DNA from 2 places in the Arthrobacter sp. zg-Y1110 genome. Region 2 is predicted to be linked to the other one. Evidence: predicted binding sites of a transcription regulator. Region 2 holds the regulator's gene; the other holds the start of a gene.

Region 1 (14,496 bases), 540 kb from region 2:
AATCATCGGCGTCGAGGAACAGCAGGCGGTAGGTGACGCCGGCGGCACGCAGGTTGCGCAGGGCTTCGCGGATGTCCTGGAAGAGTTCCTTGCTGCGGACGTCGACCACCACGGCCAGCTTCGGAATGGACTGCGGCATCCGGGAGACCAGCTCGGTGAGGGTACCAAGCATCATCGGAGGCAGGTTCTCGACGACGTACCAGCCGTGGTCTTCCAACGCATTGGCGGCGGTACTGCGCCCGGCGCCGGACATGCCCGTAACTACGAGCAGCTCCGATTCCTCCGGTTTGACTACGGTCAAGCCGTCCTCTTGCGTCATTACTGTGATCCCATCCTGATTGTCCTGCTTTTCGAAGAACTCCGAACGGTTCGAAGCCGACACGCCGGTTCCCAAGCCTAACTAAGTTTCCAGGATTTCGCCGGTGGCCATATTGACCGCCGGAACTCCCGCCGTTTCCTTGTCCGCCAGGCGGCTGCGCAGGTTGGCGGCCATGGCCGGACCGATGCCCGGCACCTCCAGGAGTTCCTCCTCGGTCGCGGCACGCAGTTTCTTCACGGAGCCGAAGTGCTTAAGCAGTGCCTGCCGCTTCGACGGTCCCAGTCCGGGCACCTCATCGAGCAGTGACGCGGTCATGGACTTGCCCCGCTTCTGCCGGTGGAAGGTGATGGCGAAGCGGTGCGCCTCGTCCCGGACGCGCTGGAGCAGGAACAGTGCCTCGGAGGCGCGCGGGAGGATCACCGGGAAGTCGCTGTCCGGAACCCAGACCTCCTCGAGGCGCTTGGCCAGTCCGACCACCTGCACATCGGTGATGCCCAGATCCGCGAGGGCCTTCGACGCCGCCGCGACCTGGGGCTGGCCGCCGTCCACCACCACCAGGTTCGGCGGGTAGGCGAACTTTGCCTTGGGCGCAGGGGTGAGTGTGTCCGTCAACGGCTGGACGTCGCCGTCGCCGCCGCGCTCGTCCGGCAGGTCCACCGGGGCATCGGGATCGGCGGCGGGATCCGCGTTCTCCGCGAGGTAATTGCGGAAACGGCGGGAAATGACGTTGTACATGGAGGACGTGTCGTCCCGGGCGGCGTCGCCGGTGATCGAGAACTTGCGGTAGTCCGATTTCTTCGGCAGGCCGTCTTCGGCCACCACCATGGAGGCCACCACATTGGTGCCCTGCACATGGGAAATGTCGTAGCACTCGATACGCAGCGGCGGCGAGGGCAGGTCCAGGGCCTCCTGCAGTTCCTGCAGGGCGGCGGAGCGGGTGGTGATGTCCCCGGCCCGGCGGCTCTTGTGCAGCCGCAGGGCATCCGCGGCGTTGCGGGCAACGGTCTCCATGAGCGCCTTCTTGTCTCCGCGCATGGGCACCCGGATGTCCACCCGGGCGCCGCGCAGCCCGCCCAGCCATTCGGCCAGCTCCTCCGCGTTAGGCGGCAGCACCGGGACGAGGACCTGGCGCGGAATGCGGTCGGTCGAGTTCGCCTCGCCGTAGACCTGCTGGATCAGGTGCTCCACGAGGTCGGCGGTGTCGTTGTCCTCGACCTTTTCCACGACCCAGCCGCGCTGGCCGCGGATGCGTCCGCCGCGGACATGGAACACCTGGGCCGACGCCTCGAGTTCGTCTTCCTCCAGCGCGAAGATGTCGGCGTCGGTGTCTTCGCTTAGGACCACGTTGTTGCGTTCGAATACTTTCCGCAGGGCCGAGACGTCGTCGCGGAGCCGGGCGGCGGTTTCGTAGTCCAGTTCGGCGACGGCGGCCTGCATTTCCTTCTCGAGGCTGGAGATGAAGCGCTTGCCCTCGCCGGCCATGAAGTCGCAGAGTTCCGCGGCCAGTTCGCGGTGGTCCTCCGGGCTGATCCGTCCGACGCAGGGGGCGGAGCACTTGTCGATGTAGCCGAGCAGGCACGGTCTGCCCGTGCGCTCTGCGCGCTTGAAGACGCCGCTGCTGCAGGTACGGACGGGGAAGACCCGGAGCAGTGTGTCCAGGGTTTCGCGGATTGCCTTGGCCGGATAGAACGGGCCGAAGTAGCGGGTGTCCTTGCGCCGGTCCCCGCGCATGACCTGGGCGCGGGGGTACTTCTCCCCCATGGTCACTGCCAGGTAGGGGTAGGACTTGTCGTCCCGGAACATGATGTTGAACCGGGGATTGAATTCCTTGATCCAGGTGTATTCGAGCTGCAGCGCTTCGAGTTCGGTGCCGACCACCGTCCACTCGACGCCGGCCGCGGTATGCACCATGGCCCGGGTCTTGGGCATCAGCCCGCGCGGGTTCGCAAAATAGGAGTTCAGGCGGGAGCGGAGGTTCTTCGCCTTGCCCACATAGATGACCCGGCCGTGCTCGTCCCGGAAGCGGTATACGCCCGGTGCCGTGGGGATCTCCCCTGTTTTCGGCCGGTAGGTTGCTGGATCTGCCACGTCTCCATCCTACGTTCGCCTTTCGCCGGCCCCGGACGGCGGCATGGGGTTTCGCGCGGCGCTGAACAGTCCGGCACGCTCCGGGCGCCGGTGAGCGTCTTTACCGGGCCGTCTGGCTACCCCTCCGGCCGGTTCCGGTTGTAGCTGTCCGAGCGCTGCTGGCCGCTGAGCTCGGCGATGGCGTCCATGACCCGGTCGGTGGCCTGGCGGCGAGCCGGCAGCGCATGCTCCGGTCCGGTCTTCTGGAAGTACAGCGGCTGCCCCACCTTCAGGGTGAAGTGTCCGGGCTTGACCGTTTTCTTGCCGGCGGGCTGCAGCTTGTCGGTGTCGATGAGCCCCACGGGTACCACCGGAGCCCCGGAGGTCAGTGCCAGCCAGCCCACGCCGGTGCGGCCGCGGTAGAGCAGTCCGTCGCGTGAGCGGGTGCCTTCGGGGTAAATTCCGACGCCGCCGCCCTCCTCGAGGATGTCCAGCAGGGTCTTGAGCGCCGCAACGCTGGCGGCCTGCTGGTCGCGCTGCACCGGAATGGAACCCACGCCTTCGAAGAAGCTTTTCATCGCGAGCCCCTTGAGGCCGGTCCCGGTGAAGTATTCGGCCTTGGCGAAGAAACCCACGCGGCGCGGCAGCAGGGCCTGGACCAGGACGCTGTCCAGGAAGGACTGGTGGTTGCAGGCGACAATGAAAGGGCCGTGAGCCGGAACATGCTCGAGTCCGGTGATCGTGGGCCGGCACAGACCGGCGACAAGCCCGCGGGTGCTTGCCCGGGTCAGGTTATACAGAACCATTCAGTGCCGCTCCGTTCTGCGCATAGGCCAGCACAGCATCGGCCAGTTCTTCCGCGGTGTCAACGACGACGGCGGTCCCCGCCGCGTCGAGCTCGCCGGTGGCAGCGAAGCCCCAGGAGACGCCGATGCAGTCGATTCCGTTGGCAGCGGCTCCCTCGACGTCGTGCCTGCGGTCGCCGATCATCACGGCCCGGTCGAAGGAACCCGCGTGCCGCTCCAGGGCGGCACGGATAATGCCGGCTTTGCCGTTGAGTGCGGCGGCGGCCTGCTCGTCGGCGGGCGAGCCGTGAACGGAAGCAAAGAGGCTGTCCATGCCCTGCACCTCCAGGAGTTCCACCGCCAAGTGCCCGGGTTTCTGGGTGGCCACGGCTACGGTGTGCTCCGTGCGCAGATTCTCCACCAGGTCCCGGATGCCCGGGTAAGGCCGGCTCTGTGCCATGCCTGCCTGCCGGTAACCCTGCCGGTAGTGGCGGATCACCGCTTCCAGGCGGTCCTGGGGAACGCCGGCGATTTCACGCAGGGACGTCACCAGGGAGGGTCCGACCATCCGGAACAGGTCCGCCTCTGACGGCTGCGGCAGCCCGCAGGCCGTGAGGGCGGAACGGATGCCGCCCGTGATGGCACCGGCCGGATCAACCAGCGTTCCATCGAGATCGAACAGCACTAAAAGCCGGGGAGAAGTCACGGGCCTAAGTTTTGCATATCCGGGCGTCCCAAGGGAAAAAGGTATGCCCTGCGGTGCATATCTTTCGGGCGCGTATATTTCTCCGCGACCGGGCCGGACACGCCGAAGGCCGACGGCCGCCCGCTAGGGCAGCCACCGGCCTTCATTGAACTACTGGTTGAGGATCTCCGCCAGGAACGTCGCGGTGTGGCTGCCCTCCACCTTGGCAACCTTCTCCGGGGTGCCGGAGGCAACCACCTTGCCGCCGCCGGTACCGCCGTCGGGGCCGAGGTCGATGATCCAGTCGGCGCTCTTGATGACGTCCAGGTTGTGCTCGATGGTGATCACGGTGTTGCCCTTGTCCACCAGTCCCTGCAGCACCTCCAGCAGCTTGCGCACATCTTCGAAGTGCAGGCCCGTGGTGGGCTCGTCGAGGACGTAGATGCTGCGGCCGTTGGACCGCTTCTGCAGTTCGCTGGCGAGCTTCACGCGCTGCGCCTCACCGCCGGAGAGCGTGGTGGCGGGCTGGCCCAGCCGGACGTAGCCCAGGCCCACGTCCACCAGCGTGTTCAGGTGCCGGGAAATGGGACCGAAGGCGGCGAAGAACTCTGCTGCCTCTTCGATCGGCATGTCCAGCACCTCGGCGATGTTCTTGCCCTTGTAGTGCACCTCCATGGTTTCCCGGTTGAACCGGGCGCCGTGGCACACCTCGCAGGGAACATACACGTCGGGCAGGAAGTTCATTTCGATCTTCAGTGTGCCGTCGCCGTGGCAGGCTTCGCAGCGGCCGCCCTTGACGTTGAAGGAGAAGCGGCCCGGCAGGTAGCCGCGCACCTTCGCCTCGTTGGTCTCGGCGAACAGCTTGCGGATGTGGTCCCAGACGCCGGTGTAGGTGGCCGGGTTGGACCGCGGGGTCCGTCCGATCGGGCTCTGGTCCACGTGGATGACCTTGTCCAGCTGCTCCAGGCCCTCCACACGGGTGTGCCGCCCGGCCACGTGCTTCGCGCCGTTGAGCTTGTTCGCCATCGTCTTGTAGAGGATGTCGTTGATCAGCGTGGACTTGCCGGACCCGCTGACACCTGTCACGGCGGTGAAGACGCCCAGCGGAACATCCACGTTCAGGTTCTGCAGGTTGTTTTCCCGGGCACCTACGATCTTCAGCTGGCGGGACTTGTCCACCTTGCGCCGCTTCGCCGGGATTTCGATCTTCTTGCGCCCGGACAGGTAGGCGCCGGTGATGGAGCGCTCGTTGGTGAGCAGCTCGGCCAACGGGCCGGAGTGCACAACCTCGCCGCCGCGCTCTCCGGCGCCGGGGCCGACGTCGACAATCCAGTCCGCTTCCTGGATGGTGTCTTCGTCGTGTTCCACCACGATCAGGGTGTTGCCCAGGCTGCGCAGCCGGATCAGGGTATCGATCAGGCGCCGGTTGTCCTTCTGGTGCAGGCCGATGGACGGCTCGTCGAGGACGTACAGCACGCCGACGAGGCCGGAGCCGATCTGCGTGGCCAGGCGGATGCGCTGGGCCTCGCCGCCGGACAGCGTGGCCGCCGGGCGGTTCAGGCTCAGGTACTCCAGGCCGACGTCGAGCAGGAAGGTCAGGCGGGCCTGGATCTCCTTCAGCACCTGGTTGGCAATCTGCGCTTCACGTCCGGTCAGGACCAAGGTGTTCAGGAAGTCCGCGGCTTCGCGCAGCGGCAGGGCGCTGATCTCGGCGATGTTGCGGCCGTTGATCAGCACGGACAGGGACGCCGGGTTCAGCCGCGCTCCCCCGCACTCGGGGCAGGCGATTTCCCGCATGTACTCTTCGTACCGGTCACGGGCGTGGTCCGATTCGGTTTCCCCGTGCTTGCGGTGGATGTACTGGATCACGCCTTCAAAGCCGGTGCTGTACTTGCGTTCGCGGCCGAAGCGGTTCCGGTACTGGACCACCACCTTGTGGTCCTTGCCGTGGAGCACTGCCTCGCGCACCTTGGCCGGGAGCTTCTTCCAGGGGGTGTCCATCGAGAAGCCCATGTCCTTGGCCAGGCCGTCGAGCAGCCGGTTCCAGTACTCGGTGGTGGCGGTGCCCAGGGACCACGGGGCGATGGCGCCCTCGGCCAGGGACTTGGAGGGATCCGGAATGATCAGGTCCTCATCGACTTCCAGCCGGGAGCCGATGCCGGTGCAGACGGGGCAGGCCCCGAACGGGTTGTTGAAGGAGAAGGACCGCGGTTCGATTTCGTCGATGGCCAGCGGGTGCTCGTTCGGGCAGGCGAGGTTCTCGGAGAAGGTGCGGGTCCGTTCGCTGCTGTCCTCGGGGATGTCGACGAAGTCCACCACCACGCGGCCGTCGGCCAGGCCGAGTCCGGTTTCCACGGAGTCCGTGAGCCGCTGCCGGATGCCGTCCTTGGCCACCAGGCGGTCCACGACCACTTCGATGTTGTGCTTGTACTGCTTGCCAAGCTTCGGCGGATCGGACAGCTGGACCTGCTTGCCGTCCACCCGGGCACGCGAGTAGCCCTTGGCGGCGAGTTCCTTGAACAGGTCGACGAATTCGCCCTTCCGGCCGCGGACCACCGGGGCAAGGATCTGGAACCGGGTTCCCTCTTCGAGTTCGAGGAGCTGGTCCACGATCTGCTGCGGGGTCTGCCGGCTGACGGGCTCGCCGCAGACCGGGCAGAAGGGCCGCCCCACACGGGCCCAGAGCAGGCGCATGTAGTCGTGGATCTCGGTGATGGTTCCCACCGTGGACCGCGGGTTCTTGCTGGTGGACTTCTGATCGATCGAGACGGCGGGTGAAAGCCCCTCGATGAAGTCGACGTCGGGCTTGTCCACCTGGCCGAGGAACATGCGCGCATAGGCGGACAGGGACTCGACGTAACGCCGCTGCCCCTCCGCGAAGATGGTGTCGAACGCCAGGGAGGATTTGCCCGAGCCGGACAGGCCGGTGAACACGATCATGGCGTCCCGCGGCAGGTCCAGGTCAACGTTGCGGAGGTTGTGCTCGCGCGCACCTTTCACTACCAGGCGGGAAAGGTCATTGGCTTTATGCGGCACGAACGTGGTGTCAGCCGTCGGAAGAGTCGATTTAGGCACGTTTTCCACTGTAGTTCAAACGCCGATTCGAAAAAGTATTCGACCCCCCGGGTTTCGCCGCGGGCGAAGCGGAGCCGGTGCGGGGGTCCCTGGCTGCGGGCCTTTGGAGCTGCCGGGGCTGCATCGCACGCGTGCACGGGGTCCCACGGTTAGGGGCTGCTGGTAGTTCCTGAGGTCCCACCGGCACCAGCAGCACCACCGAGTGGGATGCTGTGCTGGGGCGCAGCCCGGAAGCTGAGTGACCGTTTAGCCCAGGGCCGCCCGCAGGAGGGACACGGCGTCGTCATCCGAGACGCCGTTGGCCCGCACCGCTGCGGCATACGCAGCGGCAGCTTCGGCCACCCGGCCGCGGCCGGTGTCGCCGCCCGCCGCGACAACAGTGCCGGCGCGGGACCGCGTGGTGACGACCTGCGCCTGCTCCAGCTCCCGGTAGGCCTTCGCCACCGTGTTCACGGCCAGTCCGAGGTGTCCGGCCAGTGCACGCACCGGTGGAAGCCGGGTCCCAATGGCGAGGCGCCCCTCGTTCACGGCGTCCAGGATCTGCAGGCGGAGCTGTTCGTAGGGCGGCACCGAGCTGGAAGCGTCAATCCGGACCCCTGCCAGCACACCGGCGTCGTTGCCGGCGGGGGTCGGTGCGGTTACGGGGGTTGTGTCAGGCGTCATGGTGCAATGCTAGTGCCCGGCCGGATCGGCAGGCGCCGGCACGTCGGCCACCGCCGCGCCACCCGCCGCGCCATCCTGTGCCGGTCCGGCGAACTGTGAACGGTAGAGCTCGGTGTAGAACCCCTCGGCCTCCAGCAGTGCATCATGGGTTCCCTGCTCCACGATCTGCCCGTCCCGCACCACCAGGATGATGTCCGCGTCCCGGATGGTGGACAGGCGGTGGGCAATCACGAAGCTGGTGCGGTCCTGCCGCAGGGCGTTCATCGCCAGCCGGATGGCGATTTCCGTGCGAGTGTCCACGGAACTGGTCGCTTCGTCCAGCACCAGGATGGACGGGTTCGAAAGCCAGGCCCGGGCGATCGTCAGCAGTTGCCGCTGGCCCTGGCTGAGCGCCCCGCCGTCGTACCCGAGCACGGTGTCGTAACCCTCCGGCAGGGACCGGACGAAGTGGTCCACGTGGGTGGCCTGCGCCGCCTCGACAATCTGCTCCTCGGTTGCGCCGGGTGCGCCGTAGGCCAGGTTCTCCCGCACCGTGCCCTCGAACAGCCAGGCGTCCTGGAGCACCATGCCGATGTGTCCGCGCAGGTCCTCGCGGCGGAGCCGGGCAATGTCGATGCCGTCAATGGTGATGCGGCCCGCGTCCACCTCGTAGAAACGCATCAGCAGGTTGACCAGCGTGGTCTTGCCGGCACCGGTGGGACCCACGATGGCCACGGTCTGCCCGGGCTCCGCGGTGAAGGACAGGTTCCGGATCAACGGCGCATCGGGGCTGTAGCTGAAGGAGACGTCTTCGAAGGCCACCCGCCCCCGCACCGCCTTCAGGTGGTCGGGCCGGGAAGGGTCCGGTTCTTGTTCCTTCGCGTCAAGGAGGGCGAACACCCGTTCGGCGGACGCGACGCCGGACTGGAGCATGTTGATCAGCCCGCCAAGCTGTCCCAGCGGCTGGCTGAACTGTCGGCTGTACTGCACGAAGGCCTGCACGCCGCCGATGGACAGCTGCCCGTTGGCGACCTGCAGGCCGCCGACAACCGCCACGGCCACGTAATTCAGGTTCGAGATGAACATCATGGCCGGCATGATGATGCCCGAAACGAACTGGGCGCGGAAGGCGGAGCGGTACAAACGGTTGTTGGCGGGGGCAAAGCCTTCGATGACCCGCTCCTGCTGGCCGAAGGCCTTCACCACGTCCTGGCCGGTGAACATTTCCTCGATATAGCCGTTTACCTCGCCGGTGGACTTCCACTGGGTCTTGAACTCTGCCTGCGAGCGCCGGGCAATGAGGACGGTGACCAGCGCCGAGACGGGCACGGTAATCACGGCGATCAGTGCCAGCAGCGGGGAGATGGAAACCATCATTGCGAGCACGCCCACGATGGTCAGGACCGAGGTGATGATCTGGGTCAGGCTCTGGGAGAGCGTCTGGGCCAGGTTGTCGATGTCGTTGGTGACCCGGCTGAGGACGTCTCCCCGCGATTGCTGCTGGAAGTGGGACATGGGCAGGCGGAACAGTTTGCCGTCGACGTCGCGGCGCAGCCGGTACATGGCGTTCTGCACAATGCGGGCGGTCACCCGTGCCTGGAACCAGCCGAACGCGAAGGCCGCCAGATAGATGCCCAGCACGCCGAGCAGGATCCCCGCCAGCCTGCCGAAGTCCAGTCCCTGCCCCGGGACCACATCCATCGCCGCGAGCATGTCCGCCAGTTCCCGCTCCCCCGAGTCCCGCAGCGCCTGGACCTGTGCCTCCTTGGACATCCCTGCGGGCAGGCCCTGACCGATGAAGCCGTCGAAGATGACGTTGGTGGCCTCCCCGAGGATCCGTGGCGCGCTGACGGCGAGCGCCACGGAGACGACGGCGGCAACCAGTACCGCCGCTACCCGTACCCGGTCCGGTGCCATCAGCGCCAGGATCCGACGGACACTGGCGGCGAAGTTCTCCGGCTTGACGGTTGCGGCAGCTCCCGGGCGTCCCCGTACCCCCGGTGTACTCATGCCACTTCCTCCGCGGTCAGCTGTGAAGCGACGATTTCCCGGTAGGTGTCCGAGGACCCCATCAGCTCCGCATGGGTTCCCTGACCCACGATCCGGCCCTCTTCCAGCACCAGGATCTTCGCGGCGTCGGTAATGGTGTTCACCCGCTGTGCCACGACAATTACCGTGGCATCCCGGGTCTGCGGCTTGAGCGCCGCCCGGAGCCGGGCATCCGTGGCGAAGTCGAGGGCGGAGAAGCTGTCGTCGAAGAGGTAGATGGACGGCCGGACCACCAGGGCCCGGGCAATCGCGAGGCGTTGCCGCTGTCCCCCGGAGAAGTTGGCTCCGCCCTGTTCCACCTGGTGGTCCAGTCCTCCCTCGGCAGTCCGGACGAAGTCCGCCGCCTGGGCGGTCTCCAAGGCTTCCCAGAGTTCGGCGTCGGTGGCGTCCGGCCGGCCGAAGCGCAGGTTCGAGGCGATGGTGCCGCTGAAGAGGTAGGCCCGCTGGGGCACCAGCCCGATACCGCGGCGCAGCGAGGAGAGGGTAACCCCGGCAATGTCCTGCCCGTCGACGGCGATGCTGCCGGACGTGGAGTCGAGCAGCCGCGGGACCAGGTTGAGCAGCGTGGTCTTCCCCGCCCCCGTGGAACCGATGATGGCCGTGGTCTCCCCGGGCAGGGCCTCGAAGCTGAGGTTGAACAGCACCGGATCCTCCGCGCCCGGGTAGCTGTACCCGACGTCGGTAAAGGTGAGCCGTCCGCCGTCGTACGCCAGCGTCCCCGCCCCGGGAGCATCCGCAACGCTGGTACGGGTATCCAGCACCTCGAAGATCCGTTCGGCGCAGACCGCTGCGCGGGGCAGCATCATGACCATGAACATGGACATCATCACCGCCATCAGGATCTGCATGATGTAGGCAATAAACGCCGTAAGTGCGCCGATCTGCATCTGCCCGGCGTCAATCCGGAAGGCACCGAACCAGATCACCGCGACCGTGGCGAGGTTGGCGACCAGCATGGCGGCGGGAAACAGCAGGGCCAGCAGCTGGCTCACCCGCAGCTGCGTGGAGGTGAGGTCCCTGTTCGCCCCGGCGAAGCGTTCCTGCTCGGAGTGCTCCCGGATGAACGCGCGGATGACGCTGATACCCATGATCTGTTCCCGCAGGACCGAGTTGACCCGGTCGATCTGCCGCTGGGCCCGGCGGAACAGGGGAATCAGGCGCTTCAGCACCAGCCCGATCACCAGGAACAGTGCAGGCAGGATCAACAGCAGGATGCCGGAGAGCGGTATGTCCTGGTTCAATGCCAGCAGTACCCCGCCCACTCCCATGATGGGAGCCGAAACCATCATGGTGAAGGTCATCAGCAGGGTCATCTGCACCTGCTGCACGTCATTGGTGGTCCGGGTGATCAGCGACGGCGGCCCGAACAGGCCGACTTCCCGGGAGGAAAAGGTCTCCACGTTGGTGAACAGCGCGGCCCGGATATTGCGGCCGGCGCTCATGGCCACCCGCGAAGCCAGATAGGTGGCCGAAACGGAACACAGGACCTGGCCCGCCGTGACGGCAAGCATCCAGCCGCCCACCTGCATGATGACGCCCGTATCCCCGGTGACCACGCCGCGGTCAATGATGTCCGCATTGAGGGTAGGGAGATACAGCGTGGCGACGGTCTGCAGCAGCTGCAGGAGAACGACGGCGGCCACCGCGCCTTTATAGGGGGCCAGGTTTTCCCGGACCAGCCTCAGAAGCATCCTTGCAACCTACGCCCGTCCGCGAGCGCAGACAATACCCGGGTAAGACTGGTGTCCCGGGGCGATGCCGGGGCCGGATCGCTACACTGGCGGCATGGAGGATCTGGAGAACATCACTATCCGCAGCGTGTCCGTCAGCGAAATGGACAACAACGTCTACCTGCTCACCGGGAAGGCGTCCGGTGCGCAGGTGCTTATCGACGCCGCCGCCGACTTCCCGGCCATCGAGCGGCTGCTGGCCGACGGGGCGCAGGACGCCGCGGTACCGGCGAAGCTGGAACTGGTCATCACCACGCACAGCCACTGGGACCACGTCCGGGCGCTCGCCGAAACGGTGGCGGCCACCGGTGCGAGGACCGCAGCCGGCACGGCGGACATCCCCGACATTGAGGTACCCACGACTGTTCCCCTGGACCACGGGGACACCGGCACGTTCCCCGACTTTGAGCTGGAGGCGATCTCGCTGCGCGGCCACACCCCGGGCTCCGTGGCCCTGCTCTACCGGGACCCGCACGGTCCCGCCCACCTGTTTACCGGGGATTCCCTCTTTCCCGGCGGGCTGGGCAACACGCAGAAGGACCCGGAACGTTTTGCACAGCTGTATCAGGACGTATTCGAACGTGTGTTCGATTATCTGCCGGATGACACCGTGGTGCACCCGGGACACGGGGCCGGCACCACGTTGGGCGCCGAGCGTCCGCACCTGCGGGAATGGAAGGAACGCGGCTGGTAGCTGCCGTGCTCTTCGGAGTTGCTAGGCCTTTTTCCGCCCCACCATAAACAGGCGCCGGAACGGGAAAACGGTTCCCCAGGCCTGCCGCGGATAGGCCTGGCGCAGCAGCGCCGCGTATTCGGTTTCGAAAGCGGCGAAGTCCTCGGCGGACAAGGCGTCGATGACCGGACGCAGGGCGGTGCCGCGTACCCATTCCAGCACCGGGTCCTCACCGGCCAGGACCTGGGCGTAGCTGGTCTCCCAGACATCCGCTTCGAATCCGGCCTCGGTGAAGAGGGCCAGGTAGTCCCCGGGCTCGTCCACGGCGTCGGCATGGCGCAGCACCCCCTCCAGCTTCGGGGCCCAGGCGGCGCTCGCCGCCAGTTCCCGCATCAGCACATGGGAAGGTGCAGTGAAGTTGCCGGGGACCTGCACCGCCAGCCAGGCGCCGTCGTCGAGCTGCTTGGCCCAGCGGCGCAGGAGCTCCTGGTGACCCGGCACCCACTGCAGTGCGGCGTTGGACACCACCACGTCCGTGCCGGGCTCCGGTTCCCAGTCCTCGATCCGGCCCTGTACGAAGTCCAGGTTCGACGGCGCGCCCTCCAATGCGCGGGCCGAGGCGATCATCTCCTCCGAGGAATCGACGCCGGTGACCTGCGCCTGCGGCCAGCGGGCAGCGAGTGCGGCGGTGAGGACGCCCGTGCCGCAGCCCAGGTCCACCACACGCGCGGGAGAAGAAGCAGCTACCCGGGCCGTGAGGTCGAAGAACGGGCGGTCGCGGTGCGAGGAGAACTGTGTGTACTTTTCGGGATCCCATTTCATGGCCCCGAGCCTAGCCGCCGCACCCCGCGGAAAACGGGAGCGGCACGGCCCCGTTAGTCTGGTATGGACATGAAACTTCTTGAGCAGCTTGCCTCCGGCCCGTCCAGCACCCGCACCATCGATCCCGACGAGACCTACACGTCCTTCCTGGAGTGGGTGGAGAGCCGGGGCATGTCGCTGTACCCGGCGCAGGACGAGGCAGTGATGGAGCTGGTGACGGGGAACAACGTCATCCTGGCCACCCCCACCGGTTCCGGCAAGTCCATGGTGGCGATTGCTGCGCATTTCCATGCCATGGCGCACGATGAGCGCAGTTACTACACCGCCCCCATCAAGGCCCTGGTCTCCGAGAAGTTCTTCGCACTGTGCGAGATTTTCGGCGCCGAGAACGTCGGCATGGTCACCGGTGACTCCTCCGTGAACAAGGACGCCCCGATCATCTGCTGCACCGCGGAGATCCTGGCCAACATTGCCCTGCGCGAAGGCCCCGACGCGGACCTGGGCACCGTGATCATGGATGAGTTCCATTTCTACTCGGACCCGCAGCGCGGCTGGGCCTGGCAGGTTCCGCTGCTGGAGCTGCCGCAGGCCCAGTTCCTGCTGATGTCCGCCACGCTGGGCGATATGACCCGGATCGCGAACGAGCTCAGCGAGCTCACCAACCGGGACACCGTCACGGTCTCCTCCGTGCAGCGGCCCATCCCCCTGCATTACTACTACGTGGAGACCCCGGTCCAGGAATCCCTGGAGGAGCTGCTGGCCACCAAGCAGGTGCCGGTCTACGTAGTGCACTTTTCCCAGATCGAAGCCATTGACCGGGCCCAGGCCCTGATGAGCATCAACGTCTGCACCCGCGAGGAAAAGGACAAGATCGGCGAGCTGATTGCCGGCTTCCGGTTCGCTCCCGGCTTCGGCAAGACCCTGAACCGGCTGGTCCGGCACGGCATCGGCGTGCACCACGCCGGCATGCTGCCCAAGTACCGCCGCCTGGTGGAGCAGTTGGCACAGGCCGGCCTGCTTAAGGTCATCTGCGGCACCGACACCCTGGGGGTCGGCATCAATGTGCCCATCCGCACCGTGCTGATCACCGCCCTGTCAAAGTACGACGGCACGCGCACCCGGCCCCTGAAGGTCCGGGAGTTCCACCAGATCGCCGGACGCGCCGGGCGGGCCGGCTATGACACGGCAGGCACCGTCGTCGTGCAGGCACCGGAACACGTGATCGAAAACGTCAAGGCCATGGCCAAGGCGCAGGCGAAGTTCGGTGATGACCAGAAGAAGCTGCGCCAGGTGGTGAAGAAAAAACCGCAGGCCGGCTTTGTGTCCTGGGGCAAGCCCACCTTCGAGAAGCTGGTGGACGGCACCCCGGAGCCGCTGACCTCAAGCTTCAACATCACCCACTCCATGCTGCTGAACCTGCTGGAGCGTCCGGGTGACCCGTTCACAGCGGCCAAGAAACTGCTCACGAACAACCACGAGACCCGGTCCTCCCAGCTGGCCCTGATGAAGAAGGCCCTAAGCATCTACCGGGAACTGAAGACCGCCGGCATTGTCGAAGTGCTGCCCGAGCCCGACGCCGACGGCCGCACCGTCCGCTTGAAGGTGCACCTGCAGCCGAACTTCGCCCTCAACCAGCCGTTGTCCCCGTT
Region 2 (14,496 bases):
GAACGGCCGGTGATCGCCGTCGTCGGGCCCACCGGGTCCGGAAAATCCGACCTAGGCGTTGCCCTGGCCCTGGAACTCGGCGGGGAAGTGATCAATGCAGATTCCATGCAGTTCTACCGGGGGATGGACATCGGCACCGCGAAGATTTCCGTAGCCGAACGCCGCGGCGTGCCGCACCACCTGCTGGACATCATGGACGTGACCGAAGAGGCAAGCGTCTCGGCCTTCCAGGCGCAGGCACGGGAGCTGATTTCCGAAATCCGGGCTCGGGGCAGGTACCCCATCCTGGTCGGAGGTTCCGGCCTGTACGTCCGGGCCGCACTGGACGTCCTGGAATTTCCGGGCACCGACCCGGCGGTCCGCGCCGGGATCGAAGCCGAACTGGAAACCCGGGGCCTGTCCGTGCTGCAGGACAGGCTGCGGGAAGTGGACCCCGTCTCGGCCGAACGGATCTCCGATGCGCGCCGGGTGGTACGCGCACTGGAGGTGGTCGAGCTGACCGGACGCCCCTTCAGTTCCTTCATGCCGGTGCGCCAGTACGTCTCGCCGGCCGTGCAGATCGGCCTCAGCGTGGAACGTCCGGTGCTGCATGAGCGCCTGGCCCGCCGGGTGGACAAGATGGTGGAACAGGGGCTGCTCGAAGAAGTCCGGCGGCTTGAGCCGGCCGGACTGCGGACCGGCCGGACCGCCTCGCGCGCCCTGGGATACGCACAGTTCCTGGCCGTCCTGGACGGGAAATCGTCCGTGGCGGAAGCCTCGGCGGCAACAGTGGTGGCTACCCGCCAGTTCGCCCGCCGGCAGCTGACCTGGTTCCGTGCGGATCCCCGGATCACCTGGCTGGAGCATAACGACCCCCGGCTGGTGGCCCGGGCGGCCGCGGCCGTCCGGGAAGGGCACCCGCCCAGTATCCTTGGTAAGTGACCAATACTTCTGCCTCCTCCGCCGCATCCCTGTCCGCCTCCGGCCTTCCCTCTTCCCTTGCGGGACTGCCCTTCGCGAAGGGGCACGGCACCGGCAACGACTTTGTGCTGGTAGCCGATCCCGACGCTGCGCATGACCTTGCCGCCGACGAGGTAGCCGCTGTCTGCGACCGGCACCGCGGTGTGGGCGGCGACGGTTTCATCCGGGCCGTCCGGTCCGAGCATCTGCCTGAAGGCCGTGCCCTGCTGCAGACGGCTCCGGAAGCCGAGTGGTTCATGGACTACCGGAACTCGGACGGCAGCATCTCCGAAATGTGCGGGAACGGGGTGCGCGTCTTCGTGCACTTCCTGCTGGAAGAGCGGCTGGTGGAACTGGCCGAAGGCGCATCTTTGGTGATTGGTACCCGCGCGGGGATCAAGACCGTAACCCGGATGGCCGGCGGCTATGCGGTGGACATGGGGCCCTGGGAGTTCATTTACCCCGACCATGCGGCTGCCAAATCCATGGACACGGTGGTCAACGCAGACGGACTGGAAGTGCCCCGCCCGGGCCTGTCCGTCAGCATGGGCAACCCGCACACCGTCGTGGCCCTCGCGGAACTGGATGAACTGGCAGCCACCAACCTGACCGCAGCACCGTCAGTGCAGCCGGAGCCGGAGCACGGAACCAACGTGGAGTTCGTGGTCCCGGCCGAGCCGCTCGTAGAAGACGGGGTAGGGCTGCTCACCATGCGCGTCCACGAGCGCGGCGTCGGCGAAACCCTCTCCTGCGGTACCGGCGCCTGTGCGGCCGCCGTAGCCACCCGGTTCTGGGCCGGAGCCGAAGCACCCGATGACTGGGCCGTGACGGTGCCGGGCGGCGTCGTCGGCGTCCGTTTCCTGACCGGGCCCGACGGCCGCGAACATGTGGAGCTCAGCGGACCGGCCGTACTGGTGGCACGCGGAACCCTGCTCTAGGCGCTGCGTTCCACCTTCAGGGTCCGGAAGGACTTCGCGGTGCTGTGGCGGGAGACGGTGAATCCGGACGGCAGGGTCTCCGCCAGCCAGCGCTGCAGGGAATCCGCGCCCAGGTTTTTCTGCACCACCAGCCAGGCAGTTCCTCCCGGCGCCAGGCGCGGCAGCCAGAGCAGCAACAGGGCGTGCAGCTCCTCTTTGCCGATCCGGATCGGCGGGTTGGACCAGATGGTGTCGAAGCGTACTTCCGGGTCCACCTCCTCCGGCAGGGAGGCCGTGACGTTTCCACAGCCCAAGGCCGCTGCGTTATCCCGGGTCAGCGCGATGCAGCGTTCGTTGACGTCGACGGCGTAGACCCGGGCCGCCGGGGATTTCAGCGCCAGGGTCAGGGCGATGGGTCCCCAGCCGCAGCCGATGTCCAGCAGGTTGCCGGTTTCCGGCGGCGCGGGAACTTCCTCCAGCAGCACCATCGTGCCCTTGTCGATCCCATCGGGGCTGAAGATCCCGCCCGCTGTCTGCAGGGTCCGTTCGGCCCCGTTGAGGCTGACGCGCAGCGGTTTGCGGACCTCGGGCCCGGACGGTGTGGAGGAGAAGTAGTGCTCTGTTGCCATAACAGTCCAGATTAGTCGCTGCAGGCGTGTGGCATGGAATTTATGGGTGGCCGTACGGGTTGTAAAGGACAGCTGGCGCGGTAGGGATCCATTGCGGAGAAGGTTGTTTTCCTGAGGATTTGTCGGTTCACTGGCCTACCATGGAAAGTACGTTCCAATAAGGAGATTATGACCATCAACAACTCCCGTCCCGTGCATTCGACGGACAGTTCCACACCCGAACTGAGTCCTTCGGATATCCAAGGTGTCATCGACAGGATTCTCGCCAAGGACAGCGCGGTCGAAGCAAAGGCCCCCGGCGACAAGCAGCGGGGCCGTGCCCAGGCACTTTCTGACGGCGACAGCGAGCACTCCGTCCACGACGGCGAGCAGCAGGACCTGGAAGAACGCCGTGCACTGCGCCGCGTTGCCGGGCTCTCCACGGAACTCGAGGACGTCACCGAGGTCGAATACCGACAGCTGCGGCTGGAACGGGTCGTCCTTGCCGGGCTCTGGAGCGAGGGCACTGCCGCCGACGCCGAAAACTCGTTGAAGGAACTTGCGGCACTGGCTGAGACTGCGGGATCCGAAGTCCTGGACGGCATCATCCAGCGCCGGCTCAAGCCGGACCCCGGCACCTTCCTCGGTTCCGGCAAGGCCCAGGAACTCAAGGACATTGTGACGGCCACCGGTGCAGATACGGTCATCGTAGACAGTGAGCTGGCTCCGTCCCAGCGCCGCGGGCTGGAAGACATCGTCAAGGTCAAGGTCATCGACCGGACAGCGCTGATCCTGGACATCTTCGCCCAGCATGCAAAGTCCCGCGAGGGCAAGGCCCAGGTGGAACTGGCACAGCTGGAATACCTTCTGCCGCGCCTGCGTGGCTGGGGCGAATCGATGTCCCGGCAGGCAGGCGGCCAGGTCGGCAGCGCCAGCGCCGGCATGGGTTCGCGCGGCCCCGGTGAAACCAAGATCGAATTGGACCGCCGGAAGATCCGCACGCGGATGGCCAAGCTCCGCCGCGAAATCGCGGCTATGAAGCCGGCACGCGAAACCAAGCGGGCCAACCGCCACCGCAACTCGGTGCCCTCCGTCGCCATTGCCGGCTACACCAACGCAGGAAAGTCCTCGCTGCTGAACCGGCTCACCGATGCCGGGGTACTGGTGGAGAACGCACTGTTCGCTACCCTGGATCCCACTATCCGCAAGGCCCAAACCGAGGACGGAATCGGTTACACGCTCGCGGACACCGTAGGGTTTGTCCGATCGCTGCCCACCCAGCTGGTGGAAGCCTTCCGCTCCACCCTTGAGGAAGTAGCCGACGCAGACCTGATCCTGCACGTGGTTGACGCTTCGCACCCGGACCCGGAGGGCCAGATCGCGGCCGTCCGGACCGTCCTCACCGAAGTCGACGCCCGCAAGGTGCCCGAAATTATCGTGCTGAACAAGGCCGACGCAGCGGATCCGTTCGTGCTTGAGCGGCTGCGCCAGCGCGAGCCGCGGCACGTGGTCGTCTCGGCGCGTACGGGCGAGGGTATCCCCGAGCTGCTGCAGGCGATTTCCGAGGGCATTCCGCGCCCCGGCGTGGACCTGGAACTGCTGGTGCCCTACGAGCGCGGCGACGTCGTCTCCCGCCTGCACCAGGAGGACGCCGAGATCCTCTCCCTGGAACACGGCGAAGCCGGCACCCAGCTCCATGTGAAGGTTCGTGAAGGGCTGGCAGCAGAGCTGGAGCAGTTCGTGACCCATGGGTAGGAAAGCGCCGCAGGGACCGGACCAGGTCCTGGATCTGCTTGACACGGCGGTAGCGGCCATGGGCGGGCAGAACAGGCCCGGCCAGCACGAGATGGCACGGCAGGTGGCCGAGGCCATCGAGTCCGGCGACCACCTGCTGGTGCAGGCCGGAACGGGTACGGGCAAGTCGCTCGCCTACCTGATCCCGCTGATTGCACACGCCTTGGAGAGCAGCAAACCCGCGCTGGTTTCCACTGCCACGTTGGCCCTGCAGTCACAGATCGTCGGGCGTGACCTCCCGCGCCTGCTGAAGACCCTGGAACCGAAGCTTCCGCGGGAAGTCGACGTTGCCTTGCTCAAGGGCCGCAGCAACTACGTCTGTGTCCACAAGACCGGCGGCGGATTCCCCGAAGAAGACGAAGCCGGAACACTGTTCCTGCTTGGCGACGAGCAGGCTGTCTCCCATCCCGCTCCCGCCGGCGGGCCCACCTCGGCGCTGGGGCGCGACGTCGTGCGCCTGCAGGAATGGGCGCAGGAAACGGAAACCGGCGACCGGGACGAGTTGCTTCCCGGCGTCAGCGACCGTGCCTGGCGTCAGGTGTCCGTCACCTCGATGGAGTGCCTGGGGGCGCAGAAGTGCCCGGTGGCGGAGGCCTGTTTCAGCGAACAGGCACGGGCCAAGGCCGCCGTTGCCGATCTGGTGATCACCAACCACGCGATGCTGGCCATCAGCGCGTTCGAGGGACTGGCCGTCCTGCCGGACTATGACGTGGTGGTGATCGACGAGGCACACGAGCTGCAGGACCGCGTCACCGGAGCGGTCACCGGACAACTCTCCGGAACAGTGATTTCCGCGGCGGTCTCCGCAGCACGCAAGCACACGTCCGCCACCATGGAGCCGCTTGCCGCTGCCGGCCGGGCTTTCGACTCCGTGTTTGCCCCGGTGCCCTCCGGACTGCTGGCCGCCGGGCTGTCCGAAGACCAGGAACTGGTCCTGGGCGCAGTGCGGGAAGCCTGCCGCACCGCGCTGTCAGATTCCAAGCCCGAAGGCTCCGACGCCGTCGACGGCGGCCGCCAGATGGCACGTTCCCGCCTGATGGCCGTCCTGGAACTGTGTGAACGCATCCTTGACGCAGTGAATTCAGGGGAAGTGCTGTGGGCATCGCGTGCCAGCACCTTCTCACCGGGCACCGGCTACACCGCTCCGGAAGACGACGCACCGCCCACCATCAACGTTGCACCGCTGTCCGTGGCCGGACGGCTGCGCGAAGGCCTGTTCGACGGACACACCGTCGTGCTTACCTCGGCCACCCTCGCCATCGGGGCGGAGTTCGGTCCGGTCGCCGGAGCCCTGGGGCTGCTGGGTGCCGGTGCACCGAAATGGACGGGGACCGACGTCGGCAGCCCCTTCGACTACCCGCGGCAGGGAGTCCTGTACGTAGCCAAGGACCTGCCGAAACCGGGACGCGGCACCTCCCCGGAGCAGCTGGATGAGCTGGAGTCGCTGATCAAGGCCTCCGGCGGCGGTGCCCTGGGTTTGTTCTCTTCCCGCCGTGCCGCGGAGGAAGCTGCGGAAGCGCTGCGGAAGCGGGTCGACTTTCCGATCCTTTGCCAGGGCGAATCCACCATGTCCGCCCTGGTCCAGCAGTTTGCTGACGAGGACGAGACCTGCCTGTTCGGCACCATGTCCCTCTGGCAGGGCGTGGACGTCCCCGGAGCCTCCTGCCGGCTGGTCATCATTGACCGGATTCCGTTCCCGCGTCCCGACGATCCGTTGATGACCGCCCGCACCCGGGCGGTTGCCAAGGCCGGGGGCAACGGCTTCATGAGCGTCTCGGCGACCCACGCAGCCGTCCGGCTCGCCCAGGGCGCAGGACGGCTGATCCGCGCCTCCGGGGATAAGGGAGTGGTGGCCGTGCTTGACTCACGCCTGGCAACCGCGCGCTACGGCAGTTTCCTGCGGGCCGCCCTGCCGCCCTTCTGGTCCACCACCGACCGTTCCGTGGTGCTTCAGGCGCTGAAGCGGCTCGCGGCGGAACCCGCGGGCGCGAAGAAGTAAAACCGCCGGGGAAGGGGATCCCGGAAACAAAAAGCAGCGCCGCCGTGTACCGGCGGCGCTGCTTTTGCATGGTCCTTTTGACGTCTGACCAGGACGTTCTGCTTGTGCCTAGAGCGAGCGCATCACTGAAACGACTTTGCCCATAATGGTGGCTTCGTCACCGAGGATCGGCTCGTAGCGGGTGTTCTGAGGCAGCAGCCAGGTATGTCCGTTGCGCTGCCGGAAGGTCTTCACGGTTGCTTCGTCCTCGAGCAGGGCCGCGACAATGTCACCGTTTTCGGCGGTGGGCTGGCGGCGGACAACCACCCAGTCACCGTCGCAGATGGCAGCATCCACCATGGAGTCGCCCGCCACGCGAAGCATAAACAGGTCGCCGTGCCCTACGAGCTGGCGCGGAAGGGGAACCATCTCTTCAACCTGCTGGTCGGCGAGGATGGGTCCGCCTGCGGCGATCCGTCCGACCAGCGGAACCATCGCCGTGTCGATTGCTGTGGTGAGGTCGGAGACGCTGCCGGAACGTTGCGTGCGTGAGCTGCCGCCGCCGGATTCCGGGACGCCCTTTGCTGCACCTTCAGCAGCCTCCGCGGCGTTCCCGCCGTTCGCCGCCTTGCCGTTGCCTCGGCGCACAGGAGCATCGCGGAGCAGGAGCGGAACCAGTATCTCCATGGCACGCGGGCGCTTGGGGTCCCGGCGGATATAGCCCAGCTTCTCCAACTGGCTCAGCTGGTGCGTAACGCTGGAAAGGCTGGCCAGCCCCACAATGTCGCCGATCTCCCGCATGGAGGGCGGGTAGCCGTTCGCATTCACCGAACGCTGGATGGTCTCCAGGATCTTCGTCTGCCGGGCGGTAAGGCCCTTGGTGCGTCCTGCCGGCGCGGGCGCGGCAGGGGAGGGGGTGCTGCCATTGGTAACACGGGCCACGTCGGCTTCCCTTCACAGTCGGCCCGTGGATGCGGGCCGGATGGTTCTAGCGGTGTATCTGGTTTGTCCTGCGGTGATTCGATGCGGTGGTTCCCTGCGGTGGTCTATCCCGCCAAGCCGTTTTGTCAGTGCCGGATGGTTAGTTGGTTCCAGCCGCTTCCAACAGGTTCAACGCTAGGGGAGCGCAGGCATATTTTCAAACATATATTCGAGCGAGTCTCGACAATGTTCGTAGATAGGTGCTAGAAATGTTCGAGTACAGCTTCGAACATATGTTCGACCCTGAGTAGAAAAACGGTCCGCCGACACCTCGGCGGACCCACCAGATGTTCGAATGCAGTTTCGAGCCACACTGTTTTTCCCGGTGCTTTTACGGGAAGCGGGGGAATCGGCGGAGCTGCTCTTCGGACCGGAAAGGTATTGACATGTCAGTACACGTACTTCCCCTCACTGCACAGAGCTTCACCGCACAGAGCCTCACTGAATCTGCCCCCGACCGGGCCGCTGACCCCGCCCGCATAGCCAACACCGCGGACACCCAGGCGTCGGTCCCGCTGCGCCTGACCCGCCGCGGCCGGCTCGTCCTGGTCGGCGCCCCGCTGATGATCGTGGCCGCTGCACTGCTGGTCTTCATCGGATTCTTCACCGCACCGGCTATGGCCTCGGGGGGCTCCCCGGAGCAGACACACACCATCCAGGTGGGTGTATCCGCCGGGGATTCACTGTGGTCGCTCGCCACCGAGTTCGCCCCGGACCGGGATCCCCGCACCGTGGTCGCCGACATCGTGGAACTCAACAACCTGGCGGACGCCACCGTCCCCGCCGGCAGCCAGATTTACATCCCGGTCTCGCGCTGATCCACCGGCCAGCGCGCTCCGATGATCCTTACCTGCGTGCCCGTAACAGAGGCGTGCTGGAAGTCGCTCAAATACAACGTCACCGCAGAGCGTCCTAAGCTGTAGAAGTGAACGAACAGCTGGAAAACCTGAACAGACTTCCCCTGCGCGATGATCTGCGGGGCCTGACCCCGTACGGCGCCCCTCAGCTGGATGTGCCCATCCTGCTGAACGTCAACGAAAATACCCACGGACTTCCGGAGCATGTGCGCCGGGCCATTCTGGCCGAGATTGAATCAGTGGTCGCCGGCCTGAACCGATATCCCGACCGCGAATTCACCCTGCTGCGGGAAAACCTGGCCAAATACCTCGGCCACGGACTGGCTGCGGAGAATATCTGGGCCGGTAACGGTTCCAATGAGGTTCTCCAGCAGATCCTGCAGGCGTTCGGCGGACCAGGGCGGACGGCCATGAGTTTCCCTCCGACGTACTCCATGTACCCGCTGCTCGCCAGCGGCACCGGCACCGCGTACGTCACCGGCACGCGGGAGCGGGACTTCTCCCTGACCCCCGAATCGGCTGCGGAGCAGATCCGGGCGCAGGCACCCAGCATCGTGATCCTGTGCACCCCGAACAACCCCACGGGTACTGCCCTGGAACTGGACGTGATCGAAGCCGCCTATGAAGCGGGAGAAGCTTCGAACGCCATCGTCGTGGTCGATGAGGCGTATGCAGAGTTCTCCCACGCCGATACCCCCAGTGCACTGCAGCTGCTCCCTGGCCGGGAACGGTTGATTGTTTCCCGGACCATGTCGAAGGCCTTCGCACTCGCCGGGGCCCGGATCGGCTACCTTGCCGCAGCGCCGCAGATTGCTGACGCCCTGCGACTGGTCCGCCTGCCCTACCACCTCTCCGCCATCACGCAGGCGACTGCGAATGCTGCCCTCACGCACGCCGATGCGCTCCTCTCCAACGTGGAAGACATCAAGGGCCAGCGGGACCGCATAGTGGCGGAACTGCGTGCGCTCGGACTGGAACCGGCGCCGTCGGACGCCAATTTCGTGCTGTTCAGCGGTATGGAGAATCCGCGGGCGGTGTGGGAAGGCCTGCTCGAAGCCGGCGTACTCGTCCGCGACATCGGCATCGAGGGCCACCTGAGGGTCACAGCCGGCACCGAAGCCGAAACCACTGCGTTCCTGACCCGGCTGCGGGAACTGCTCGCTGCCTGAGCGGAAGCCGGGCGCCCAGGATGTCCCCGGTTTCAGTGAGTCGGGGCGTTCGGGACTAAACTGATGACCTGCCGGGGCTTTGCCTATTGCCCCGCTTCCAATCTTCGTGAAGGAACCCCATGACTGTGGAGACCGCCACCGGACGCACCGCCCGCCTTGAGCGGACCACCAGCGAATCGTCTGTCTTCGTCGAGCTGGACCTGGACGGCACCGGCCGCGCCGACATCAGCACCTCGGTGCCGTTCTATGACCACATGCTGACCGCGCTGGCCAAGCACTCGCTGATGGACCTCACCGTCCGGGCCACCGGCGACACCCACATCGACGTGCACCACACGGTCGAGGACATCGCGATCAGCATCGGCGAGGCGCTGAAGACCGCCTTGGGTACCAAGGCCGGCATCCGCCGCTTCGGGGAAGCCACGGTACCCCTGGACGAGGCGCTGGCAAACGCCGTCGTCGATATTTCCGGGCGTCCTTACCTGGTGCACTCCGGGGAACCCGCCGGCCAGGAATACCACCTGATCGGCGGACACTTCACCGGATCCCTGACCCGCCACGTGTTCGAAGCCATCACCCTGCACGCGCAGATCTGCCTTCACATGCGGGTCCTTGGCGGACGCGATCCGCACCACATCGTCGAGGCCCAGTTCAAGGCCTTTGCCCGCGCCCTGCGCGCAGCCGTCGAATCCGATCCGCGCGTCGAGGGCATCCCCTCCACGAAGGGAGCACTGTGACTTCCCGCAACGTCACTGTCCTGGATTACGGATCCGGCAACATCCGTTCGGCTGTCCGCGCCTTGGAGCACGCCGGCGCCAACGTCACGCTCAGCGCCAAGCCTGACGACGTGCTGAACGCCGACGGATTGGTGGTGCCCGGCGTCGGAGCATTCGCGGCGGTAATGCAGGGCCTCAAGGACGTGGATGCGATCCGCATGATCGGGCGCCGCGTAGCCGGGGGCCGGCCGGTCCTGGGTATCTGCGTAGGCCTGCAGGTCCTCTTTGACGAAGGCGTGGAACACGGTGTCCGGACCAAGGGGATGGGCGAATGGCCCGGCGTGGTCGAGCGCCTGGCCGCCGACGTCGTGCCCCACATGGGCTGGAACACCGTGACGCCGCCCGAAGGATCGGCCCTGTTTGAGGGCATCGAGAACGAGCGGTTCTATTTTGTGCACAGCTACGGCGTGCAGAAATGGGACTTCGACGTCACCCAGCCGGCAATGCGCCCGCCGCAGGTCACCTGGGCGGACCACGGCGGCCCGTTCATCGCCGCGGTGGAGAACGGCGCCCTGTCGGCCACCCAGTTCCATCCGGAAAAGTCCGGTGACGCCGGCGCGGCGCTGCTGAACAACTGGCTGAAGACCCTGGGCTAGGCGCCGATATGTGGAGCGTTATCCTCATGGGCCTGGCCGGACTGCTCATCGGCGGTGCGGTGTCTTTCCGCAGCCAGGGCATGTCCAAAATCATCGTTATCAGTTTCTGGGTCCTGGCCGGAATGGCCCTGCTGGGCGCGTACCTGCTGACCCTCGACCTTTCCTGACCCCACCACCGAAAGCATCCAAATGCCCTTCAGCGAAACCCCTGTCCTTGAACTGCTGCCCGCCGTAGACGTAGCGGACGGCCAAGCCGTGCGACTGGTGCAGGGCGAGGCAGGCAGCGAGACCAGCTACGGCGATCCGCTGGACGCAGCCCTGGCCTGGCAGAACGACGGCGCCGAATGGGTCCACCTCGTGGACCTCGACGCAGCGTTCGGGCGAGGTTCGAACCTTGACCTGCTCAGCCGCGTAGTGAAGTCCCTGGATATCAAGGTGGAACTGTCCGGCGGGATACGGGACGACGAGTCGCTCGAAAAGGCCCTGGAGCTCGGCGCTGCCCGCGTCAATCTGGGAACCGCGGCACTGGAGAACCCGGGGTGGACCGCCAGCGCCATTGCCCGCTACGGCCAGGCCATCGCCGTCGGCCTCGACGTACGCGGCACCACCCTCGCCGCACGCGGCTGGACCCAGGAAGGCGGGGACCTCTGGGAGGTCCTGGCCCGGCTGGAAGAGGCAGGCTGCGCCCGCTACGTGGTTACCGATGTGACGAAGGACGGCACGCTGCGCGGGCCCAACCTGGAACTGCTCCGCGAGGTACTGAAACGCACCGACCGTCCGGTGGTCGCCTCCGGCGGCATCTCCAGCCTCGATGACCTGGCCGCGCTCCGGGAACTGGTTCCATTGGGGCTCGAAGGCACCATTGTGGGCAAGGCACTCTACGCCGGCGCGTTCACGCTGCCCCAGGCCTTCGACGTCGCCGGCCACCCGGAACGCTAGGTATGGCAGCACGCGAACTACCCGGCCACATTGCGGCGGCCCTTGCCGGCGCCGGCGGCCCCACCGATTCCGCGGGCCGGCCGTGGTCCGGACGGGACCTGGCCGGTGAGGGAAACCCGCTGCACAACTTCGATTCAGACAGCGGACGGACCGACCCGGGATACGCGGCGGCCCTGGCGAAACTGATTGCCGGGAGCGGAAGCGAAGCGGAAGTCGTAGCCTCCCTGGCCACGGCCCGCGTCTTCGTGCCGATCATCGCCGTGCTGGGGGAGGAAGCCGAATCCGACCACGGGCTGACCGCGGACAAGCAGGCCGATATGGCGCTTGTGACGCTCAACGCCCCGGACGGCCGCAAGGCGCTGCCGGTATTCACCTCCGTGGACGCTTTGGAACACTGGCATCCCGAAGCCCGGCCGGTTGCGGTCTACGCCAACCGCGCCGCACTCTCCGCCGTCGCCGAAGACGCCCAGCTGCTGGTTATCGACCCGGGAGCCGAGTTCACCTTCGTGGTGCGGCGCCCGGCCATGTGGGCCCTGGCCCAGCAGCAGGAGTGGGTGCCCTCGTACGCCGACGCCGGCCTCGTCGCGGCGGCCGAAACCGCCGCCGGGCCGGACCCCCGGATCCTGGCCGTCACCCTCCAACAGGGGCCGGGGACCGCGTCCAGGACTGCCGCCGGTGCTCCGGTGGGCGGGGGAGGGACCGGCCCTGAGCTTAGAATGGTGCTTCAGCTAGCGCCCGGACTTGATCCGCAGGACGTTTCTGCCCTGGCGGCCGGACTGCAGCAGCGCCTGACTGCCAACCCCGAGTTTGTTGAGCGCGTGGATTCACTTGACCTGAAAATCACGCGCTGACCCGTCCGGCGTAGCCGCCAGAAGAGAACTGCCGTGAATTTTGGCCTGTACCGCGAGATGCTGCGGATAGCTCCTATCCGCCGTGTGCTGCTCATCGGGATGATCGCCCGTTTCCCGCATTCCGCCGCCGGAGTGCTGCTGACCCTGCACGTGGTCAACACCATGGACAAGGGCTACGCGGCCGCCGGCGCGGTAGCCGCCGTCGTCACCATCGGCATAGCAGTGGGTGCCCCCTGGCGAGGCCGCCGCGTGGACACCGTGGGCCTGCGGCGGGCCCTGATTCCCTCCGTTATTGCCGAAGCTGTCATCTGGAGCCTTGCTCCGCACGCCAGCTTCGAATGGCTGCTGGTCCTGGCGCTGATCGGCGGCGTGTTCACCCTTCCGGTCTTCAGCGTCGTGCGGCAGTCGCTGGGCGTCCTGGCCACCGGCGAACAGCGGCGCACCGCCTTTGCGCTGGATTCCATCGCCACCGAGCTTATTTTCATGATGGGTCCCGCCCTGGGCGCAGTTATAGCAACGCGCTCGTCCGTCGTCGGACTGACCGCCGTCGGGGTGTCCGCCGCAGTAGCGGGACTGCTGCTGATCTGGTTCAACCCGCCGACCCGGTCCGTGGAACCCCGGAACGCCGTGACCGCCGCAGACGAGCAGGATGCCGCTGCGGCCGCCGCGGTGGCCGTGGCCCCGGCCAACGTGCAGGAAGCACCGATGGAACTCACCGGGGCGGGACTGCCGGACGGGCCGCAGAATCTGTTCGGCAGGCTGCGAAACGGCGTCGCGGGGAACTTCGGCTGGTTCACCCCGAGCGTGGCCGTGGTCTTTGCCGTCGCCGTCGGCGCCGGCCTGCTGCTGTCCAGCACCGATGTCGGCATGGTGGCGCTGGTGGAAGCAGGCGGAAACCCGTCAGAGGTCGGCATCGTGTTCGTCGCGTGGTGCGCAGCCTCCGCTGTCGGCGGGATTCTCTACGGTGCCATGAACCGGCGGATCTCGCCGATGCTGCTGCTCCTGACGATGGCCGTCCTGACCATGCCGATGGCTTTCGCCACCAGCACCCTCAGCCTGGCGCTGCTTTCCATCCCCGCAGGCCTGCTCTGCGCGCCGGTGCTGTCTTCGGCATCCGAGCGGGTTGCCGACCTCGTGTCGGAGGAACGGCGGGGTGAAGCGATGGGCTGGTACGGCTCGTCAATGACCGCCGGCACCGCGCTGGGCGCGCCGGTGGCAGGCCTGGCTATCGACGTCATTGGCCCCTGGTCCGGCTTCCTGATGGCCGGCGGCGCCGCATCGGTGCTGGTGCTGGTGACGCTCACGGTCCGACAGTTCGCCCGGCGCTCGGCTCCGGTCAGCTAGCTTCCGGGCACGAAAAAGCCCGAAGGGCCTGCCGCGGATTCCGCGGTGCCGGCAGCTGCCGGCGTCAGGACCTTCGGGCGTTCAATGGTGTGGGGGAGGAGGCTAGTCCTAGCTGACGGGACCGGTGAACTTTTCGCCCGGACCCTTGCCCGGGGCATCCTGGATAACGGAAGCTTCGCGGAAGGCCAGCTGCAGGGAACGCAGTCCATCGCGCAACGGACCGGCATGCTGGCTGCCGATCTCCGGAGCGGCGGCGGTGACGAAACCGGCAAGGGCGGTAATCAGCTTGCGGGCCTCGTCCAGGTCCTTGAGCTCGTCGGCGTCATCGCCTTCGGCCAGGCCGCACTTCACGGCTGCTGCGCTCATCAGGTGCACGGCCGCCGTCGTAATGACCTCGATGGCCGGCACCTCGGCAATGTCGCGCATCTGCTCGACGACTTCCTGCTGTGCTGCTGCCGCAGATTCGGACTCTGCTGGTGTTCCCGGGAAGGAGTGGCGGGTTGCCTCGCCTGCCGGATTGCTCTGTGGGGTACTCATACTGGTAAGCTTGTCACAGACCGACTGGTTGTCGTTACTTTCAATGCCCATCACGGGCGGGATGAAAATCACACTTTCCTCCTGGAAGCCTACGGCGCCGGTATGCAAGCGGAGACCCCTCCCACCCGCGTCAGCCTGACCGCCCTCGTTGGCGCCAGAGTTGCCGGGTTCAGGTCGGCCCCGGACGGGCTGCAGTGTTACTGCGGTTTA

What was found. The regulator LexA, encoded in region 2, represses DNA repair genes until DNA is damaged. The targets are predictions, from matches to a motif close to TCGAACANNTGTTCGA.
Region 1: a site for LexA is predicted at 6,959-6,974, ahead of uvrA (excinuclease ABC subunit UvrA). Genes of this name have one in related genera too.

What each region holds. Positions count from the first base shown of each region.
Region 1 covers NZ_CP104272.1:1,792,086-1,806,581, reverse strand. Annotated here, with positions in the region: gene rapZ (RNase adapter RapZ) at 1-319, opposite strand, end outside; gene uvrC (excinuclease ABC subunit UvrC) at 401-2,407, opposite strand; gene N2K99_RS08365 (1-acyl-sn-glycerol-3-phosphate acyltransferase) at 2,524-3,192, opposite strand; gene N2K99_RS08360 (HAD hydrolase-like protein) at 3,179-3,877, opposite strand; gene uvrA (excinuclease ABC subunit UvrA) at 4,028-6,931, opposite strand; gene N2K99_RS08350 (GntR family transcriptional regulator) at 7,178-7,594, opposite strand; gene N2K99_RS08345 (ABC transporter ATP-binding protein) at 7,604-9,583, opposite strand; gene N2K99_RS08340 (ABC transporter ATP-binding protein) at 9,580-11,313, opposite strand; gene N2K99_RS08335 (MBL fold metallo-hydrolase) at 11,408-12,046, shown strand; gene N2K99_RS08330 (trans-aconitate 2-methyltransferase) at 12,068-12,847, opposite strand; gene N2K99_RS08325 (RNA helicase) at 12,917-14,496, shown strand, end outside.
Region 2 covers NZ_CP104272.1:1,252,921-1,267,416, forward strand. Annotated here, with positions in the region: gene miaA (tRNA (adenosine(37)-N6)-dimethylallyltransferase MiaA) at 1-921, shown strand, start outside; gene dapF (diaminopimelate epimerase) at 918-1,877, shown strand; gene N2K99_RS05800 (class I SAM-dependent methyltransferase) at 1,874-2,485, opposite strand; gene hflX (GTPase HflX) at 2,654-4,219, shown strand; gene N2K99_RS05810 (ATP-dependent DNA helicase) at 4,212-6,257, shown strand; gene lexA (transcriptional repressor LexA) at 6,366-7,178, opposite strand; gene N2K99_RS05820 (LysM peptidoglycan-binding domain-containing protein) at 7,604-8,035, shown strand; gene N2K99_RS05825 (histidinol-phosphate transaminase) at 8,143-9,243, shown strand; gene hisB (imidazoleglycerol-phosphate dehydratase HisB) at 9,363-9,980, shown strand; gene hisH (imidazole glycerol phosphate synthase subunit HisH) at 9,977-10,615, shown strand; gene N2K99_RS05840 (hypothetical protein) at 10,624-10,782, shown strand; gene priA (bifunctional 1-(5-phosphoribosyl)-5-((5-phosphoribosylamino)methylideneamino)imidazole-4-carboxamide isomerase/phosphoribosylanthranilate isomerase PriA) at 10,805-11,554, shown strand; gene N2K99_RS05850 (SseB family protein) at 11,557-12,405, shown strand; gene N2K99_RS05855 (MFS transporter) at 12,439-13,749, shown strand; gene N2K99_RS05860 (DUF1844 domain-containing protein) at 13,858-14,286, opposite strand.